DNA from 2 places in the Pseudomonas sp. FG6 genome. Region 1 is predicted to be linked to the other one. Evidence: predicted binding sites of a transcription regulator. Region 1 holds the regulator's gene; the other holds the start of a gene.
The links. The regulator sigma-54, encoded in region 1, starts transcription at its own class of promoters, with help from an activator protein. The targets are predictions, from matches to a motif close to ANTGGCATNNANNTTGCTNT.
Positions count from the first base shown of each region.

Region 1 (10,485 bases):
GCAACGCCATTACCCTCGAAGCCCTCGGTGCTGCGGCCCGTGCCGCCCGGTCGATTTCCCGTGCCGGGCAGAACGGCACGGTCCAGGCCTTCAGCAGCCAGGACGTGGCCCAGTTATATGCGCCGGACAATCCGTTGGAGGTCATGAGCCGTGCCGAAAAGGTCGAACTGCTCAAGCGCATCGACGTTGCGACCCGCGCCCTCGACCCGCGTATCCAGCAGGTGACGGTGAGCATGGCCGGTGTCTGGGAGCGAATCCTGGTGGCCTCCACCGACGGTGGCCTGGCCGCGGACGTCCGGCCGCTGGTGCGTTTCAACGTCAGCGTGATCGTCGAGCAGAACGGGCGCCGTGAGCGCGGCGGCCATGGCGGCGGCGGGCGTACCGACTACCGTTATTTCCTCAATGAAGACCGCGCCATGGGCTATGCCCGCGAAGCGCTGCGCCAGGCGCTGGTCAACCTTGAAGCCATCCCGGCCCCGGCGGGCACGTTGCCGGTGGTGCTGGGTTCGGGTTGGTCCGGCGTGCTGCTGCACGAGGCGGTGGGCCACGGCCTGGAAGGCGACTTCAACCGCAAGGGCAGTTCGGCCTACAGCGGGCGTATGGGTGAAATGGTCGCTTCGAAACTCTGCACCATCGTCGATGACGGCACCCTGGCCGGGCGTCGTGGTTCCCTGAGCGTCGACGATGAAGGTACTCCGACCGAGTGCACCACGCTGATCGAGAACGGTGTGCTCAAGGGCTACATGCAGGACAAGCTCAACGCTCGGCTGATGGGCGTGGCCCGCACGGGTAACGGTCGCCGCGAATCCTACGCGCACCTGCCGATGCCGCGCATGACCAACACCTACATGCTGGGCGGCCAGAGCGATCCGGCGGAGATCATCGCCTCGGTGAAGAAGGGCATCTATTGCGCCAACCTCGGCGGTGGCCAGGTGGACATCACCAGCGGCAAGTTCGTGTTCTCCACCAGCGAGGCCTACCTGATCGAAGACGGCAAGATCACCGCGCCGGTCAAGGGTGCGACCTTGATCGGCAACGGGCCGGAGGCGATGAGCAAGGTGTCGATGGTCGGCAACGACCTGGCGCTGGACAGCGGCGTGGGCACTTGTGGCAAGGATGGGCAATCGGTGCCGGTAGGCGTCGGCCAGCCGACCCTGAAGATCGATGCGATCACCGTGGGTGGCACGGGCGCCTAAAAAGACGTGTTCAAATTATTGTGGCGAGGGAGCTTGCTCCCGCTGGGCTACGCAGTAGCCCCAATGCGGTCGAACCGAGCGAGGGCAAGCTCCCTCGCCACAATAAAGGCAACTCCCTAAGGGGGAGCGATCAGCGCAAACCGCGTTGGGTTTCGTCCAGCTCACGGATGTACTTGAAGATTTTACGGCTCGAGGCCGGCGGCTTGTTCTGTGCCACCTCGTGCTGGGCCTGACGGATCAGGGAGCGCAGTTGCTGACGGTCAGCCTCTGGGTAGTCGATGACGAACTTTTCCAAAGTGCCGTCGTCGCCTGCGATCAAGCGATCGCGCCAGCGTTCCAGGTTATGGAAGCGTTCGTTGTACTGTCGGGTGGAGGCATCGAGTTGGTCGAGCAGGACCAGGATGGCGCTGGTGTCCTGGTCGCGCATCAGTTTGCCGATGAATTGCAGGTGCCGTTTACGCGCGATATTCGCGGTGTGCTTGGGCGCATCGGCCAGGGCCCGGCGCAAGGCGTCGGTCAGGGGCAGTTTGGCCAGCAAGTCAGGCTTGAGTGTCGTCAGGCGCTCGCCGAGGTCAACCAGAGCATGCAGCTCGCGTTTGACCTGGGATTTGCTTTTTTCACCCTCGTAGAGGGAGTCGTCGTAAGAATCAACCATGGGGGCAGTCCGCAAAGAAACGCCGCCATGATAACCAGTCGGGGGCCGCTTGTCCGGCCCGGTCGCTAGAAGGCCATCACCGAAAGCAGAATTTGAGTGGAGAACACCATGAGTGCAGTTCAGAGCGTCGGCCCACAAGCGTTGCCGGCACTGCAGGAACAAGTCGAGCAGATCCTCGCCGAGGCCAAGCGACAGGGCGCCAGCGCGTGCGAGGTGGCGGTGTCGCTGGAGCAGGGCCTGTCGACGTCGGTACGCCAGCGCGAGGTGGAAACCGTCGAGTTCAATCGCGACCAGGGGTTTGGCATCACCTTGTACGTTGGCCAGCGCAAGGGCTCGGCCAGCACTTCGGCCAGCGGCCCGGACGCCGTTCGCGAAACCGTCGCCGCGGCCCTGGCGATTGCCAGGCACACCTCTGAAGACGAAGCCTCGGGCCTGGCCGATGCCGCGCTGATGTGCAAGGAGCAAAAGGATTTTGACCTGTTCCATGCCTGGGACATCAGCCCTGAACAGGCCATCGAGCAAGCGCTGCGCTGTGAAGCGGCGGCTTTCGACGCCGACAGCCGGATCAAGAACGCCGACGGCACGACGCTCAACACTCACCAGGGTTGCCGGGTCTATGGCAACAGCCACGGTTTCATCGGCGGTTATGCATCTACTCGCCACAGCCTCAGTTGCGTGATGATCGCCGAAGCCGACGGCCAGATGCAGCGCGATTACTGGTACGACGTGAACCGCCAGGGCACTTTGCTGGCCGACCCGGTGAGCATCGGCCAGAAAGCCGCGCAACGGGCGGCCAGTCGCCTGGGCGCACGACCCGTACCGACCTGTGAAGTACCGGTGCTGTTTTCGGCCGAGCTGGCCGGTGGCTTGTTCGGCAGCTTCCTGTCGGCGGTGTCCGGCGGCAACCTGTATCGCAAGTCCTCGTTCCTCGAGGGCGCACTGGGCCAGAAGCTGTTCCCGGAATGGATGACCATCGACGAACGTCCGCACCTGGTGCAGGCCATGGGCAGCTCGGCGTTCGACGGTGATGGCCTGGCCACCTATGCCAAGCCGTTCGTCGAGCGCGGCGAGTTGGTGTCCTACATCCTCGGCACCTATTCGGGCCGCAAGCTGGGCATGCCGAGCACTGCCAATGCCGGTGGCGTGCATAACCTGTTCGTGACCCACGGCGATGAAGACCAGGCCGCCTTGCTGCGGCGAATGGGGCGAGGCCTGCTGGTAACTGAACTGATGGGCCATGGCCTGAACATGGTGACCGGCGATTACTCCCGTGGTGCTGCGGGATTCTGGGTCGAGAACGGCGAGATCCAGTTCCCGGTCCAGGAAGTGACCATCGCCGGTAACCTGCGCGACATGTTCAAGCAGATCGTGGCCGTGGGCAGCGACCTGGAGCTGCGCAGCAACATTCGCACAGGTTCGGTGTTGATCGAGCGGATGACGGTGGCGGGTAGCTGACCTGGCCGCAATGAAAAAGGCGCGCCGTCCTTTGGATGGCGCGCCTTTTTTGGGTTCGCAGAACCTTCTGTGGTGAGGGAGCTTGCTCCCGCTCGGTTGCGAAGCAACCGCAAAAAGCTTGGGGGCTGCTGCGCAGCCCAGCGGGAGCAAGCTCCCTCGCCACAGCAAGCCTACAGCAAGCCTACCTCAAGCAAGCCTACCTCAAGCAAGCCTACAGCAAGCCTACCTCAAGCAAGCCTGCCTCAAGCCTGCCTCAAGCCTAGCTCGAAGCAGCCTCATCCTTTTCAAGCCTGCATCGGCCAGGGGCGATCAACCGCCTTCGTCGAAGTAATTGTTGATCAGGGCCACCAGGGCATCCATGGCTTCCTGCGCCTGTTCACCTTCGGTCGCCAAGTGGATCTTGGTGCCCTTGCCGGCGGCGAGCATCATCATTGCCATGATGCTTTTACCATCGACCGTGGTCTCGGGCGTGCGGCCAACCCGGATCGTGGTCTCGGGAAACTGGCCCGCCACCCCGACGAACTTGGCCGATGCCCGGGCATGCAGGCCCAACTTGTTGATGATTTCAATTTCCCGAGCAGGCATCGCGATGTGGATCCTTTAGCTGAGGTCGCGGTGGCGAACCTGGACGTTCTTCAGGGACTGTTGCAGGAGCTGACCCAGGCGTTCGGTCAGGTAGACAGAGCGGTGATGACCACCGGTACAGCCGATGGCGATCGTCACGTAGGCGCGGTTGCTCGCGGCAAAGCGCGGCAGCCATTTGAGCAGGTAGCTGGAAATGTCCTGGAACATGTCTTCGACATCCGGCTGGGCGGCCAGATAGTCGATCACCGGTTGGTCGAGCCCGGACTGCTCACGCAATTCCGGCTTCCAATACGGGTTGGGCAGGCAGCGCACGTCAAACACCAGGTCGGCGTCCACCGGCATGCCACGCTTGAAACCGAACGACTCCACCAGGAATGCGGTACCCGGCTCCGGCTGGTTCAGCAGGCGCAGCTTGATGGTGTCACGCAACTGGTACAGGTTCAGGTTCGTGGTGTTGATCTTCAGGTCCGCCAGGTCCGCGATGGGGCCCAGCAGTTGGGTCTCGTCCTCGATGGCTTCGGCCAGGGAACGGCTGGCGTTGCTCAGGGGGTGGCGACGACGGGTTTCGGAAAAACGCTTGAGCAGGGTTTCTTCGTCGGCGTCCAGGTACAGCACGTCGCACTGGATGTGCCGGCTGCGGACTTCTTCGAGCAATTGCGGGAAGCGCGACAGATGGCTCGGCAGGTTGCGGGCATCGATGGACACCGCCACCAGCGGTTGCGCCAGCTCGGTATTGATCAGTGCGCGTTCGGCCAGTTCCGGCAGCAAGCCGGCCGGCAGGTTGTCGATGCAATAGTAGCCGTTGTCCTCAAGGACGTTGAGGGCGGTACTCTTACCGGAGCCGGAGCGGCCGCTGACGATGATCAGGCGCATGTTCAGTGACCGTTCTGCTCGTCCAGGACAACCTGGTACAAGGCTTCGTTATTCGGTGCGCTGCGCAGTTTTTCGCGCACTTCCTTGCGGTCCAGCATGCTGGCAATCTGGCGCAGCAGCTCCAGGTGCGCATCGGTCGCCGCTTCCGGCACCAACAGCACGAACAGCAGGTCGACCGGTGCGCCGTCGATGGCGTCGAACTCTATGGCGGCTTCAAGGTGCAGTAGCGCACTGATGGGCGCGGTACAACCTTTGAGGCGGCAGTGAGGAATGGCGATGCCGTTGCCAAAACCGGTGGAACCGAGTTTTTCACGGGCAACCAGGGCCTCGAAGACATCCTGCATTTCCAGATCCGGTACTTCCCGGTGGATCAGGTTGGCGATTTGTTCGAGGGCTTTTTTCTTGCTGCCACCCGGCGCGTTCACCTGGGAACGGCCGGGGGTCAGGATGGTTTCTAGTCGGATCATGGATTGAGGGGGTTAACGACCGGTCGCGCCCTGGAGGAGGCTCTGGGTCTTTTCCTTATGCTTTTTAAGTTGGCGATCCAGCTTGTCGGTCAGCAGGTCAATCGCGGCGTACATGTCTGTGTGCTCTGCGTTCGCAACCACTTCTCCGCCGGGGATATGCAGCGTGGCTTCGATTTTCTGCAGCAGCTTCTCGACGTTCATCGTGACTTGCACATTGGTGATCTTGTCGAAATGCCTTTCCAATCGGTCGAGTTTTTCGCCGATGTAGGTGCGCAGGGGTTCGGTCACTTCCAGTTGGTGTCCACTGATGTTGACTTGCATACAGCTTCTCCTTCGTTGCCAGTGCATAAAGCGGCAGGCAGAAATGCCTGCCACTGGAACGCTGTGGCGGGGCCCGCTACATCAACCGCTTGCGTTCGCTCGAAGGTGCGATCCCGAGGGATTCGCGGTACTTGGCGACGGTACGGCGGGCCACCTGAATGCCTTGTGCCTCCAGTAAACCAGCGATCTTGCTGTCACTCAACGGCTTTTTCTGATTTTCCGCAGCCACCAGTTTCTTGATGATCGCGCGGATGGCCGTGGACGAGCATTCGCCGCCTTCGGAGGTGCTGACGTGGCTGGAGAAAAAGTATTTCAGCTCATAGATACCCCGAGGGGTATGCATGAATTTCTGGGTGGTCACCCGGGAAATTGTCGACTCGTGCATGCCCACCGCTTCGGCGATGTCATGCAGGACCAACGGTTTCATCGCTTCGTCGCCGTACTCCAGGAAGCCGCGCTGATGCTCGACGATCTGGGTGGCTACTTTCATCAGGGTCTCGTTGCGGCTTTGCAGGCTCTTGATGAACCAGCGCGCCTCCTGCAACTGGTTGCGCATGAAGGTGTTGTCGGCGCTGGTGTCGGCACGCCTGACGAAGCCTGCGTATTGGGCGTTGACCCGCAGCTTGGGCACCGACTCCTGGTTGAGCTCCACCAGCCAGCGATCGTTGTGCTTGCGCACGATCACGTCGGGCACGACGTATTCGGGTTCGGTGGACTCGATCTGCGAGCCCGGTCGCGGATTAAGGCTCTGGACCAGCTCGATCACCTGGCGCAGCTCATCTTCCTTGAGCTTCATGCGTCGCATCAGTTGGCTGTAGTCGCGGCCGCCCAGCAGGTCGATGAAATCGGTGACCAGTCGCTTGGCCTCGGTCAGCCAAGGTGTCTTGGCGGGCAGCTGGCGCAGTTGCAGCAACAGGCATTCGCCCAGGTTGCGGGCGGCGACGCCGGCCGGCTCGAACTGTTGGATGCGGTGCAGGACGGCCTCGATCTCGTCCAGCTCGATATCCAGCTCAGGGTCGAAGGCTTCGAGGATTTCTTCGAGGGTCTCGTCCAGGTAGCCTTGGTTGTTGATGCAGTCGATCAGGGTGACGGCGATCAGGCGATCGGTGTCGGACATCGGCGCCAGGTTCAATTGCCACAGCAGGTGGCTTTGCAGGCTCTCGCCGGCGGACGTGCGGGTGGTGAAATCCCACTCGTCGTCGTCACTGCTTGGCAGGCTGCTGGCGCTGGTCTGGTAGACGTCTTCCCAGGCCGTGTCGACCGGAAGGTCGTTGGGGATGCGTTCGTTCCACTCGCCTTCCTCGAGGTTGTCCACCGTTGGGGCGGCTTCCTGGTAGGACGGTTCCGGGGCTTCGGTATTGGGCTTTTGCTCGACGTTATCGGCCATTGGGTCGGAGTTGTCGAAGTCGTCGCCTTCTTCCTGGCGTTCGAGCATCGGATTGGACTCCAACGCTTCCTGGATTTCCTGTTGCAGGTCCAGGGTCGACAATTGGAGCAGGCGGATGGCCTGTTGCAGCTGCGGTGTCATCGTCAGCTGCTGGCCCATTCTCAAGACTAGCGATGGTTTCATGGCAGGGGCTTAACACCTTATTCGCCGGCGCACATGCGCCATCCACTACAGGGCGCCGGAGCGCCAAACTTAAGCAAATTATATGCCTGAAACTGAAGTGTTTGCCTAGGGCGCCGCCATAATAAAATTTAGCGGCGCCGGGACGATTTGCCAGACACTTTGCGCTTACAGGCGGAACTCATGGCCCAGGTACACTTCCTTGACCAGATCGTTGGCCAGGATGGTTTCGGCATCGCCTTCGGCAATCAGTTGGCCGTCGTTGACGATATAGGCGGTTTCGCAGATATCCAGTGTCTCACGCACGTTGTGGTCGGTGATCAGTACGCCGATCCCCTTGGCCTTGAGGTGGTGGATGATCTGCTTGATGTCGCCGACCGAGATCGGGTCCACACCGGCGAAGGGTTCGTCGAGCAGGATGAACTTCGGTGCGGTGGCCAGGGCCCGGGCAATCTCCACGCGGCGTCGCTCGCCACCGGACAGGCTCATGCCGAGGTTGTCACGGATGTGGCTGATGTGGAATTCCTGCAGCAGGCTTTCCAGTTCCTGGCGACGACCGGCCTTGTCGAGCTCCTTGCGGGTCTCGAGGATGGCCATGATGTTGTCGGCAACCGACAGTTTGCGGAAGATCGACGCTTCTTGCGGCAGGTAGCCGATACCCGCCTTCGCCCGACCGTGCATCGGCTGGTGGCTGACGTCCAGGTCGTCGATCAGTACGCGACCCTGGTCGGCCTGGACCAGGCCCACGATCATGTAGAAGCAGGTGGTCTTGCCCGCGCCGTTGGGGCCGAGCAGGCCGACGATCTGGCCGCTGTCGATGGACAGGCTGACATCACGTACGACTTGACGGCTCTTGTAGCTCTTGGCCAAGTGCTGAGCTTTCAGAGTTGCCATTTACTGGGCCTTTTGCTCGGTTTTCTTTTTAGGCTGGATCACCATGTCGATCCGCGGCCGCTGCTCGGTCACTTTGTTGCCGGTGGCGCGGCCGGCGCTGGCCAGCTTCTTGTTGGTGTCATAGACGATTTTCTCGCCCTGGGTCACGTTGCCGTCCTTGTCGACGACCTTGGCGCGGTCGATCAGTACGACGCGGTCCTGGGAGGCGTGATACTGGATGGTCACCCCATAGCCCTGGACTGGCTTGGTGTCGCCTGCGGTTTGCAACTGCTCGAAATAGGCGAGGTTGCCCACCGAGGTCACCACGTCGATGTCGCCGGACTGGGTGCGGGTGATGGTCACGGTATTGCCGGTCACCTTCATCGAGCCCTGGGTGATGATGACATCGCCCTTGTACGTGGCGATGCCGTTCTTGTCGTCCAGCTGGGCGTCGTCGGCCTGGATGCGGATCGGCTGGTCGCGGTCGGTGGGAAGAGCCCAGGCGCTCGCGCTTCCCAGTGCTGCGCCCAGACTGAGCAAAATAGGGAGGGTTTTAGCGAGCTTCATACTGTCCTCTTACTTTCGAGAGCAGGTGTATCCTGCTTTCCTTCAAATACGCCTTCATTCCTATGCCGGTCGATACCCCGCCGGCGCCGTCGATTCTAACGGGTTGCTCGGTCTGCGCATATTGCTGCTGTGGGAACACGGTCATGCGCGTGCTGGTGATGATGGTCGTACGGTTCTTCTCATCGGTTCGCGCGACGCGCACCGAGTCGATCAGTTCTACTTCGGTGCCGCCGGAGTTGACCTCGGCGTGCTCGCTCTGCACATGCCATGGGAACTCGGTGCCGCGGAACATGTTCAGGTCAGGCTGGGTGACCAGGCTGATGTCGGTGGCCTTGATGTGATCGACCTTGTCGGCGGTCATTTCGTACTGCACCTTGCCGTCGGGCAGGTATTGCAGGGTATGGGTGTTGGTCGCATACCAGTCGATGCGCTCCTCGACCGCCGCTGCCGGCTGGTCGAGAAAGCGTTCCGGGCTGATGTTCCAGTAGCCCACCGCTGCGAATATCGCCGCGATGCAGCCGAACACCACGATGGTGCGAATCTTTTTGCTCAGCATAAATGGCTCACAGGTACGCGGCGTTGGCCGCTTCGAGGCGGCCCTGGGCGCGCAGGATCAGTTCACAGAATTCACGGGCCGCGCCTTCGCCGCCTCGTGCCGTGGTGACGCCGTGGGCGTGCTCGCGTACGAAACCGGCCGCGTTGGCGACCGCCATGCCCAGGCCAACCCGGCGAATCACCGGCAGGTCCGGCAGGTCGTCACCCAGGTAGGCGACCTGTTCATAGCTCAGGTTGAGTTGGCCCAGCAATTCGTCCAGCACCACCAGTTTGTCCTCGCGCCCCTGATAAAGGTGGGGAATGCCGAGGTTCTTGGCGCGCCGCTCGACCACCGGGGTCTTGCGGCCGCTGATGATGGCTGTTTGCACGCCGGCGGCCATCAGCATCTTGATGCCCTGGCCGTCGAGGGTGTTGAAGGTCTTGAACTCGCTGCCGTCTTCGAGGAAATACAGGCGACCGTCGGTCAGCACGCCGTCCACATCGAACACCGCCAGCTTGATCGCCTTGCCGCGTTGCAACAGGTCTGTGTTCATTTACATCACTCCCGCACGCAGCAAATCGTGCATGTTCAGGGCGCCTACCGGGCGGTCTTCGGCGTCGACCACCACCAGGGCGCTGATCTTGTGGTCTTCCATGATTTTCAGGGCCTCGGCGGCGAGCATCTCGGCGCGGGCGGTCTTGCCGTGGGGGGTCATGACTTGCTCGATGGTCGCGCTGTGGATGTCGATGGTGCGGTCCAGGGTGCGGCGCAGGTCGCCGTCGGTGAAGATCCCGGCGAGCTTGCCGTCGGCCTCCAGGACCACCGTCATGCCCAGTCCCTTGCGGGTCATCTCCATGAGCGCGTCCTTGAGCAGCGTGCCGCGTTGCACCTGCGGCAGTTCCTGGCCGGCGTGCATGACGTTCTCGACTTTCAGTAGCAGGCGACGACCAAGGGCGCCACCGGGGTGGGAGAACGCGAAGTCCTCGGCGGTGAACCCCCGGGCTTCCAGCAGGGCCACGGCCAGGGCGTCGCCCATGACCAGCGCGGCGGTGGTGGAGGAGGTCGGCGCCAGGTTCAGCGGGCAGGCTTCATGCTCGACATGAACGTTGAGGTTCACCTCGGCGGCCTTGGCCAGTGGCGAATCCGGATTGCCGGTGAGGCTGATCAACTGGATGCCCAGGCGCTTGATCAACGGCAGCAGGGTGACGATCTCATTGGTCGAGCCGGAGTTGGACAGGGCCAGGATAATGTCGTCGCGGGTGATCATGCCCATGTCCCCGTGGCTGGCTTCGGCCGGGTGGACAAAGAACGCCGTGGTGCCGGTGCTGGCCAGGGTGGCGGCGATCTTGTTGCCGATGTGCCCGGACTTGCCCATGCCGACCACGACGACG
Region 1 covers NZ_JBMDJD010000014.1:116,725-127,209, forward strand. The annotation lists gene tldD (metalloprotease TldD) at 1-1,196, shown strand, start outside; gene yjgA (ribosome biogenesis factor YjgA) at 1,327-1,851, opposite strand; gene pmbA (metalloprotease PmbA) at 1,960-3,306, shown strand; gene ACODSJ_RS11740 (HPr family phosphocarrier protein) at 3,616-3,891, opposite strand; gene rapZ (RNase adapter RapZ) at 3,907-4,764, opposite strand; gene ptsN (PTS IIA-like nitrogen regulatory protein PtsN) at 4,767-5,231, opposite strand; gene hpf (ribosome hibernation-promoting factor, HPF/YfiA family) at 5,244-5,552, opposite strand; gene ACODSJ_RS11760 (RNA polymerase factor sigma-54) at 5,629-7,122, opposite strand; gene lptB (LPS export ABC transporter ATP-binding protein) at 7,288-8,013, opposite strand; gene lptA (lipopolysaccharide transport periplasmic protein LptA) at 8,014-8,559, opposite strand; gene lptC (LPS export ABC transporter periplasmic protein LptC) at 8,546-9,115, opposite strand; gene ACODSJ_RS11780 (KdsC family phosphatase) at 9,123-9,647, opposite strand; gene ACODSJ_RS11785 (KpsF/GutQ family sugar-phosphate isomerase) at 9,648-10,485, opposite strand, start outside.

Region 2 (10,485 bases), on a different contig from region 1:
AGGAACTGGAAAAACTCGCCCAGGACCTGCGCCAAGAGGTTGACCGGTTCCGCTGAGGCGTCTTGCATCGCTGCCGCCTGCTCGCTTCCCAGTCTCCTGTGGGGGCGAGCTTGCTCTCGCTCGGCCGGTCCGACGCCTTGGGCGCAGCCGTCGCGAAACCAGGCAGTGCGGTTTACCTGAAACAATGCAGGGGCCTGCTTCGCAGGCCAGCGGGAGCAAGCTCCCTCGCCACAGGGGACTGTGCTCTCAAAAAAATCCCGACCGCGTGTTCATTCCTTTTTAGGAATTTGCAGTTTTTAGGCTTGCTGAAACGTTTCTTCAAGTCTATAAAACCCGCACAACTCCAAGAAAGGTCGCCTCCATGACTCCTCTCAAACTCCTCGTTACCCTTGGCGCCCTGGGCGCTGCCTCCCATGCCTTGGCGTGGGACTACGTTCTGCTCGACACCGATAAAGCCGCGCAACCCTGGCAAATCACCAGCCAGCAACTCGGCGTGAAAACCGACAAGCCCTTTTCCGTGACGATGCGCACGCTGCATGGTGGGCGACAGGAGGGCGTCAGCATCGTCGACATCGACAACGGCACCCTGAAGCTTTCCGTCGTGCCCACCCGTGGGATGAACGTATTGCAGGCGTCGGTCGGGAACGTGCGCATGGGCTGGGATTCTCCGGTCAAGGAAGTGGTCAATCCGGCGTTCATCGAGCTCAACGGTCGTGGTGGCCTGGGCTGGCTTGAAGGGTTCAACGAACTGGTGACCCGCTGCGGTTACGAATGGGTTGGTCATCCCGGCATGGACAACGGCGAGCTGCTGACCTTGCATGGTCGCGCGGCCAACATCCCGGCCAACAAGGTCACCCTGCACATCGATGAAAAGCCGCCGTACGCCATTACCCTGCGGGGCGAACTGAAGGAGCAGGCCTTCAAGAAGGTCGACTTCTCGGTACAGACCGAGCTGGTCACCGAGCCCGGCAGCGTGACCTTCGCGCTCAACGATACGCTGACCAACAACGGCGACTATCCGAAGGAATACCAGGCGCTCTACCACAGCAACTTCAGCACGCCATTCCTGGAGCAAGGCGCTCGCTTCGCCGCGCCGGTCAAGCAGGTCTCGCCGTTCAACGACAAGGCCAAGGGTGATCTGCACGATTGGCAGACCTACCGGGCCCCCACCAAGGATTACGACGAGACCGTCTATAACGTCGTGCCGTACGCCGATGCCAAGGGCGACACACTGACGGTGCTGCACAACAAGGCTGGTAGCCTCGGTGTGTCGGTGGGCTTCAACACTCGCACGCTGCCTGTGTTCTCCCTGTGGAAAAACACCGACACCCAAGGCCAGGGCTACGTGACCGGGCTGGAACCGGGCACCAGTTTTTCCTACAACCGTCACTACCAACGGCCGCTGGGCCTGGTGCCGACCATCGCGCCGAAAGAGCACAAGCAGTTCTTGATCCACTACAGCCTGCTGGCGGACAAGGGCGCTGTGGATAACGCACTCAAGCGCATCGATGCCATCCAGAACGGGCAAAAAACCGAGGTGCGTGAAACACCGTTGGTGGACCTGACCAAGCCTTGAGGCGCCTCACGGTGTAGCAGGCCGATACTGCAAGGCTTCGGCCAGGTGTTCGCGCCGGATCGGCCCCGCTTGCTCAAGGTCCGCAAGCGTCCTGGCGACCTTGAGCAAGCGATGGGCGGCGCGCAGCGACAGGGTCAATCGTTCGCAGGCAGTTTCCAGCCAGGCTTCGTCGGTTGTGGATAACTTGCAGTGTTGACGCAACCCCGGCAGATCGAGGAAGGCGTTGGCACATCGCTGGCGTTTGTGCTGGCGTTCCCGTGCCTCGGCCACCTGCCCGGCGACCGTGGCGGTATCGTCCCCGGTGTGGCCTTTGGGGTTCAACGCCGTGGCTTCCCGGGCGACGGTCAGGTGCAGGTCGATGCGGTCCAGCAGCGGGCCGGAGAGTTTGTTGCGGTAGCGCTGCACCATGTCCGGCGTGCAGGAACAACGACCGCTGGGGTCGCCCAGGTAACCACAAGGGCAAGGATTCATCGCCGCCACCAACTGGAAGCGCGCCGGGAAGCGTACCCGGTCGCGGGCGCGGGAAACCACGATGTGTCCAGACTCCAGCGGTTCCCTCAGCACTTCCAGCACCTTGCGGTCGAACTCCGGCAGTTCGTCCAGAAACAGCACCCCGTGGTGGGCGAGGGTGATCTCCCCCGGCTGCGGTTTTGACCCGCCGCCCACCAGCGCCGGGCCGGAGGCCGAATGGTGGGGCTGGCGAAACGGACGCTGCGGCCAGTGGCTCAACGGCATGCAGCTGGCGACGGATTGAATAGCCGCGACCTCCAGGGCCTCGCTCTCCGCCAGCGGTGGCAGCAGACCCGGCAGGCGACTCGCCAGCAAGGTCTTGCCGGTGCCCGGTGGTCCGCTGAACAACAGGTTGTGCGCCCCCGCCGCGGCAATGAGCAATGCGCGCTTGGCCGCCGATTGGCCCTGTACTTCGTTGAGGTCCGGATAGGGCTTGGCCGCATGAATCAGGCCGTCGGAAATGTAGGGTTCAACCGGCGTATGGCCGTTGAAGTGCGCCACCGCTTGCAGCAAATGATCCACCGCGATCACCTTCAATCCCGACGCCAGGCACGCCTCCTCGGCATTCGCCCGCGGCACCACCAGCGTGCGCCCGGCCTTTCGGGCCGCCAGCGCCGCCGGCAATACCCCGCGTACCGGTCGCACGGCGCCGGACAGTGCCAGCTCACCCAGGCATTCCACGTCATCCAGGGTCAAGGTCGGCACCTGCACACTGGCCGAGAGAATCCCCAAGGCAATCGCCAGATCGAAGCGCCCGCCGTCCTTGGGCAGGTCCGCCGGGGCCAGGTTCAAGGTGATCCGCCGCGCCGGAAACTGCAGCCCCGAATTGATGATCGCGCTGCGCACCCGGTCCTTGCTTTCCTTTACCGCCGCCTCCGGCAAACCCACCATCGTCAGTGACGGCAAGCCATTGGCCAGGTGGACTTCAACGGTCACGGCAGGCGCCTCGACCCCGACTTGGGCGCGGCTGTGGACGATGGCGAGCGACATGGAGCGTTCCTTGGCTGAATGAGGGTGCCGCGTCCTGCGGCCCTTGAAGGGTAGTCGGGGTGCGGTGTCCCGGCGGCTTCATCGACGGGGCAAATCTTCGCAGGATGTTGCCACCGTGGCGGGGCAGGCCGGTGATTGGCCTTCCGGCGGGTCGAAAGGGTGCCACCCAACCCTCTGCTAAGCTGGAATCTGTCCCGTCGATGCTGGGCGGGCGCCACGGCACAGCGAGGAAGTGGCCATGAGCGATCTGCTGGCTCTGTTAACCGACAACCGCTTCATGCCCCACGGGCACTGCTTCATGTGGCGGCCGGATCTGCTGTGGACCAATGTGATCGCGGATGGCTTGATTGCCCTGAGCTACGTCTCCATTCCGTTTACGCTCCTGTACTTTATCCACAAGCGCAAGGACGTGCCGTTCGACTGGATGCTGGCGGCCTTCGGCGTCTTCATCCTGGCCTGCGGCACCAGCCATGTGATGGAGATCCTGACGATCTGGCAGCCATATTACTGGCTGTCGGCGCTGGTCAAGGTGATCACGGCGATGGCTTCGGTCGTTACCGCCATCCTCCTGATCCGGCTGGTGCCTGCGGCGTTGAAGATCCCGAGTCCGCAGCAAATGGCCCGGGTCAACGACGAGTTGCGCGAGGCGCAGGCCGAGTTGGTCACCACGGCGCGCCGGGCGGGCATGGCGGAAATCGCCACCAACGTGCTGCACAACGTGGGCAATGTGCTCAATAGCGTCAATGTCTCCGCCCAGGTCCTGACTGAAAAAATACACACATCCAAGGGACCGGGAGTCGCCAAGGCTGTCCAGTTGATGAAGGCGCACCCCGATGATCTCGGCGACTTCATCAGCAGTGATCCAAGAGGTCGTGCATTACCGGACTATCTCGACAAACTGGCCGAGGCGCTGGCGATCGAGCAGCAGGGCATGATCGCCGAGCTGGCGCAGTTGACCCGCCGGATCGACCATATCAAGGAGATCGTCGCGACCCAGCAATCCTATGCCGGCAACTCCAGCGTGCTGGAACCGGGTTCGCTACCGGACCTGCTGGAGGACGTCGTGCGCATTTGCGATACGTCCCTGGCCCGACAGCAGGTGACGCTGGTCAAGGAGTTCAGCGCCGTCCCGACGATCCCATTGGACAAGCACAAGGTGCTGCAGATTCTGGTCAATCTGATCAACAACGCCCGGCAGGCACTGGAGTCCGGGGCCGGGAAGCCGGCGCGGATTACCTTGCGCCTGAAATCCACTGACGATGAACGGGTGCGGATCGAGGTCGAGGACAATGGTGAGGGGATCACCCCGGACAACCTTGTACGGGTGTTCGAGCACGGTTTCACCACTCGCCCTGATGGCCATGGCTTTGGCCTGCACAGCTGTATTCTGGCCGCCCACGAAATGGGTGGCGAGCTCACGGTACAGAGCGCGGGGCCGGGACGGGGGGCGTTATTTGCCCTCGAGCTGCCGATTGAATTGCATCAGGAGCAAGCCCTGCGGGCCATGGGGCATTGAGCAGGCTGCGGGCAAGGATTTCGACGCATTTTCGTTGAATAATCCAAGAGGTCATGCGATTGCCTGCATGGTGGTCACTATTTCCCGTGATTAGCATTCCTTGATAAACGTGGCAAAGGGCCATTGTTTCGCGAAGGTCCGCTGATGAACTGGCTCAACGATGCAAATTTTTCCACCAAACTGATCTCCTCGTTTTTCCTTTGCTCCCTGATCACGCTCGCCGTGGGCATGCTGGGCATCAGCGGGGTTTCCGTGCTGTCGGCGCGCTTGCAGATGGTGTTCAACAACAACCTGGTCTCGGTGGCCAATACGGCGCAGACCAAAACCAAGGCGGTCGGTCAGACGCGAGACATGTATCGGCTCTACGTCGCCACCGCCGGTAATGCTCCGCAAAGCGTGAAGGATGAATTCCTTGCCTCGATGAAAGCCAACCAGTTGGCCAGCGAGCAGGCTTTTGCCGAGTATCGCAAAGGGCCGTTGGCCGAAGATGAGCGCATGGCCGGTGACCAGGTGGCGCGTGATTGGCCGGTCTACCAGGCCATGGTGCAGCAATACCTGGCGCTGATGGCGGCGGGGGACCTGGAAAATGGCCGCATTCTGCTGCTGGGTGACTTGCAGAAAACCTATCGCAAGGTCATGGACCAGTTGACCATCATGATCGACTCCAATGACCGTCAGATCAGCGAAGGCGCCAAGGCCGCCGTACAGCAGGAAGCATCGGCCAGGACGGTGTTGTACAGCGGTATCGTCATTGCGTTTATCGCGGCTCTGGCTCTTGGCCTGTTTATCAGCCGCTTGATCAGTCGACCCATTGCCACGGCGCTCGCCTGCGCGCAGCGCATTGCCCAAGGCGACCTGACCCAGCACATCACCAGCAGCCGTCGCGACGAAGCGGGTCAATTGCTCAAGGCCTTGGGTGACATGCAGGGCAGCTTGAAAAACACCCTTCAGCAGATCGCCAGTGCTTCGGACCAATTGGCTTCCGCGGCCGAGGAGCTGACGGCGGTGACCGACGATGGCAGTCGAGCCCTGACGCGGCAGAACGACGAAATCCAGCAGGCGGCCACGGCAGTGACCGAGATGACATCAGCGGTCGAGGAAGTGGCTCGCAACGCGGTTTCCACCTCGCAGGCTTCGCAATCGACCAGTTCCCGAGCCAGCGATGGGCGCGATCAAGCCCGCAGCGCGGTGCAGGCGATCGATCATGCCACCCAGGAAATCACGTCCTCCACCGGCCTGGTCAGGGATCTGGCCGTGCAGGTCCGTGATATTGGCAAGGTGCTGGATGTGATTCGCGGGATTGCCGAGCAAACCAATCTGTTGGCGCTCAATGCCGCCATCGAGGCCGCCCGGGCGGGGGAGCAGGGGCGTGGTTTTGCGGTGGTCGCCGATGAAGTTCGCGCCCTGGCGGCCCGCACCCAGGCGTCCACGGGGGAAATCGAGGGCATGATCCATGCGGTGCAGAACCGCGCAGACGGTGCGGTCGATGCCATGGGCAGGAGCCAGGCGCTGGTGACCGAGACCCAAAGTCTGGCCCGCGCCACCGGCGAGGCCTTGGAGCTGATCGCCGACGGCATCTCGCAGATCAATGACCGTAACCTGGTGATTGCCACGGCGTCCGAAGAGCAGGCCCACGTGGCCCGCGAGGTCGACCGTAACCTGGTCAATATTCAGGATCTCTCGACCCAGACGGCGGCTGGCGCGCACCAGACCAATGCTTCTAGCCAGGAACTGTCGAACCTGGCCCTGTCATTCAATGCGCTGGTCGGTCGTTTCCGTCTCTGAGCTCTCGGTTGAATACCCGAAGGCCAGGCGTATCGACCAGCAGCGGAGGGCGGCTTATTGCGCTGCGGGCGTCAGTCGTGCCTCCAACTCCGCCACCTTCGCCTCCAGGCTCTCCAACCGTGCCCGGGTGCGGGCCAGTACGACCATCTGGCTGTCGAATTCTTCCCGGCTCACCAGGTCCAGCTTGCTGAAGCCACTTTGCAGCAAGGCCTTGAACTGGCTTTCGATTTCGCTTTTGGGCAGCGGGGTGTCGCCGCTCAAGAGGCGGGAGGCGTGGCCGCTGAGGGCGTCGAGGAGGTCTTTGGGCGCGAGCATGGCAGCAATCCTGAAAAACGATGGCGGCAGTGTATCACGCAGTGTCTATAGTCAAATTTGCAGGCAAGGGTGCACGCTTTTTGCGCACAGGGCCGGGCGCCGTCGCACTGTTGTTGTGCGTATCGCTGCGGTTCGCGGCGCACCGCAGGCGGGTCAAGCGGGTAAACGACTGAAAACAGGGAGGTTTGGCGCAGGTGGCAAGGTTTCTGCTTAGAGGCTGATGACCCATGCACTGATGCAGTCGCTGTGACGAATGCAGTGCAGCCAGGCGAAGCGGGGAGCTTCGCCAGGAGCGGTTAACTGGCGCTGGTCGGGCAACTTGGGCCGACGACGCGTTACAAAGCCAGGCACTGCGCTTAGACTTGAGTCGGGTTTGTTTTCCTGGGGCAAGTCCACCAATTCGGGAGAAAGTTTCATGAAGCTAGTCACTGCCATCATCAAGCCGTTCAAATTGGACGACGTGCGCGAGTCGCTGTCCGAGATCGGCGTGCAGGGCATTACCGTTACTGAAGTCAAAGGCTTCGGGCGGCAAAAAGGTCACACCGAGCTGTACCGTGGCGCGGAATACGTGGTCGATTTCCTGCCCAAGGTCAAGATCGATGTCGCCATTGACGACAAGGACCTGGACCGGGTGATCGAGGCGATTACCAAGGCCGCCAACACCGGCAAGATCGGTGACGGAAAGATCTTCGTGGTCAATCTGGAACAGGCTATCCGCATCCGTACCGGCGAAACCGATACCGACGCCATCTAAGCCGCCCAAACCCAACGCCCCAGGAGAAAACAAAATGACTCTGCGTAAATTCGCAGGGCTAGGAGCCCTGTTGTCCTTGATAATGCCTGGCCTGGCCATGGCGGAAGAAGCGGCAGCCCCTGTCCTGAATTCCGGCGACACTGCCTGGATGCTGACTTCCACGATTCTTGTATTGTTCATGACCATTCCTGGCCTGGCGCTGTTCTACGGCGGCATGGTTCGTTCGAAAAACCTTCTTTCCGTGATGATGCAGTGCTTTGCCATTACCGGTTTGATCAGCGTCCTGTGGGTCATCTACGGCTACAGCATCGCGTTCGACACCACGGGCATGGAGCAGGGCGTCGTCAACTTCAACTCCTTCATCGGCGGCCTGGGCAAAGCGTTCCTGGCGGGTGTCACTCCGGCCAGCATTACCGGCCCTGCCGCGCTGTTCCCTGAGGCGGTGTTCGTCACGTTCCAGATGACCTTCGCCATCATCACCCCGGCCCTGATCGTCGGCGCCTTTGCCGAGCGGATGAAATTCTCCGCCATGCTGGTGTTCATGGGCGTGTGGTTCACGCTGGTGTATGCGCCGATCGCGCACATGGTCTGGTCCGGTAACGGCGGCCTGCTGTGGGACTGGGGCGTGCTGGATTTCGCCGGCGGCACCGTGGTGCACATCAACGCCGGTGTCGCCGGCCTGGTGGCGTGCCTGGTGCTGGGCAAGCGCAAAGGCTTCCCGACCACGCCGATGGCGCCCCATAACCTGGGTTACACCCTGATGGGTGCTGCGATGCTGTGGGTCGGCTGGTTCGGCTTCAACGCCGGTTCCGCCGTCGCCGCCAACGGCACCGCCGGCATGGCGATGCTGGTGACCCAGATCGCGACCGCTGCGGCGGCACTGGGCTGGATGTTTGCCGAGTGGATCACCCACGGCAAGCCAAGCGCACTGGGCATTGCCTCGGGCGTGGTCGCTGGCCTGGTGGCGATTACGCCGGCTGCCGGTACCGTGGGTCCGATGGGCGCCCTGGTCATCGGTTTGGCGGCAGGTGTGGTGTGCTTCTTCTGCGCTACTACCCTCAAGCGCAAGCTCGGTTATGACGACTCCCTGGATGCCTTCGGCGTGCACGGTATCGGCGGTATCCTCGGCGCGATCCTGACCGGTGTGTTTGCAGCTCCGGCCCTGGGCGGTTTCGGCACCGTGACCGACATCGGCGCGCAAGTATGGATTCAATTCAAAGGGGTGGGCTTCACGGTGATCTACACCGCGATCGTCACCTTCATCATCCTCAAGGTGCTGGACGCGGTCATGGGCCTGCGTGTTTCCGAGGAAGAAGAAGCGGTCGGCCTGGACTTGGCCCAACACAACGAGCGCGGCTACAACCTGTAAGTACACGCGAAAAAAAGTGCCCGGCTTGCCGGGCATTTTTTTGCCTGGGATTTGTCATGGGTGCCAGGACGCGTCGGTTTTGCGCAGGTCTTTTGTCGTCGATGCGACATGGGCTTTCTACCGCTAAAGGCTTACACCAAAGGTGGAATATTAGGCTCTTTGTTTTTTTTCAGAGCGCGCTAGAATGCGCCCCGAACGCGCGGAGATCTGTATGTGGCAACAGACGCTGATAACCCTGCGGGCACGGCCCCGGGGCTTTCATCTGGTGACGGAGGAGCTGCTTGCCGGCCTGCCTGAACTCCGGGCATGTCGTGTCGGTCTGTTGCATCTGTGGCTGCAGCATACCTCGGCTTCGTTGACCATCAACGAGAATGCCGATCCGGCGGTACGTCGAGACTTCGAACGATTTTTCAATCGGCTAATCCCACAAGGACCCGCCGACTATGAGCACAACGACGAAGGCCTGGACGACCTCCCGGCACACTTCAAGGCCAGCGTGCTTGGTTGCCAGCTCAGTCTGCCGGTTACGGCGGGACGGCTGGCGTTGGGGACCTGGCAAGGTGTTTATCTGGGCGAGCACCGTGATCATGGCGGTGCTCGTAAAGTCCTCGCCACCTTGTACGGTGAAGGGGCATAACCGCTGACTGTCGGCGGATATTTGAATTTTTTCTGGCAGCCTTCGAACAGATGGCGAAGCTGGTCTATAACTAATCTGCTTTTCGCAAGTCATGAGGTAGAACATGAGCGACGATGATCTGGAAAACGACGACCTCGAAGTAGGCGACGAAGACGAGGCCGAAGAAGGCCTGGAAGCGGCGGCTGAAGACGTTGCCGACGACGATGGTGCCGATGTTCCGGCGCCTACCGCCAAAGGCAAGGCCAAGGCGGCCGTATCGGTCGACGAACTGCCGAGCGTAGAGGCCAAGAACAAGGAGCGTGATGCGCTCGCCAAGGCCATGGAAGAATTCCTGGCCAGGGGCGGTAAGGTGCAGGAAGTGGAGGCCAACGTGGTCGCTGATCCACCCAAGAAGCCTGACAACAAGTACGGCAGCCGCCCGATCTGAGTCTCTGCTCACTGTTTGCTGAAAAAGCCCGCCGTCGCTGCGGGCTTTTTCATGGGCGCAGTTTTCAGGCCATGTGGAAGGCTTTTTCCACAGGGCTTAGGGTTGGCTATGCCACGCTGCCAGAAGCCCCGGCAGCTCGCTCAGGCTGTGGATTTCCGCGTCCGGCACATGCTCGGCATCCCAGGCCTTGCCCGCCGGGTTGAACCAGATTGCGCGCAGGCCGGCTTGTTGGGCGCCGGCGATGTCGTCGCCCGGGTGATCGCCAATGTGCACGGCGGTCTGCGCCGTGGCGCCGCCACGTTGCAGGGCTTCGTGGAACAGCCGGGCGTCCGGTTTGGCGATGCCGATGTCCTCGGCGCACAAGGCGAACTTGAAATAGTCCGCCAGCCCCAGGCGCCGTACATCGGCGTTGCCGTTGGTGACCACGCCCAGGGCGAAGTGATTGGCCAGGATTTCCAGGGTGGGCTGCACCTCGGGAAAGATGTCCAGTTGGTGACGGGCGTGCAGGAAGGTCTCGAACGCCTCGTCCGCCATTTCCGACGCTTGCCACTGCTCGTAACCGGCCTCTTGCAGGGCACGGAACAGCACCCGTCGGCGCAACGCACT
Region 2 covers NZ_JBMDJD010000013.1:79,112-89,596, reverse strand. The annotation lists gene ACODSJ_RS10995 (methyl-accepting chemotaxis protein) at 1-56, shown strand, start outside; gene ACODSJ_RS10990 (aldose 1-epimerase family protein) at 362-1,576, shown strand; gene ACODSJ_RS10985 (YifB family Mg chelatase-like AAA ATPase) at 1,583-3,076, opposite strand; gene ACODSJ_RS10980 (sensor histidine kinase) at 3,315-4,592, shown strand; partial or broken gene ACODSJ_RS10975 (MCP four helix bundle domain-containing protein) at 4,737-5,519, shown strand; gene ACODSJ_RS10970 (methyl-accepting chemotaxis protein) at 5,514-6,377, shown strand; gene ACODSJ_RS10965 (accessory factor UbiK family protein) at 6,432-6,692, opposite strand; gene glnK (P-II family nitrogen regulator) at 7,108-7,446, shown strand; gene ACODSJ_RS10955 (ammonium transporter) at 7,481-8,815, shown strand; gene ACODSJ_RS10950 (secondary thiamine-phosphate synthase enzyme YjbQ) at 9,027-9,452, shown strand; gene sutA (transcriptional regulator SutA) at 9,556-9,879, shown strand; gene ACODSJ_RS10940 (HAD family hydrolase) at 9,976-10,485, opposite strand, start outside.
Region 2: a site for sigma-54 is predicted at 6,886-6,905, ahead of glnK (P-II family nitrogen regulator). Genes of this name have one in related genera too.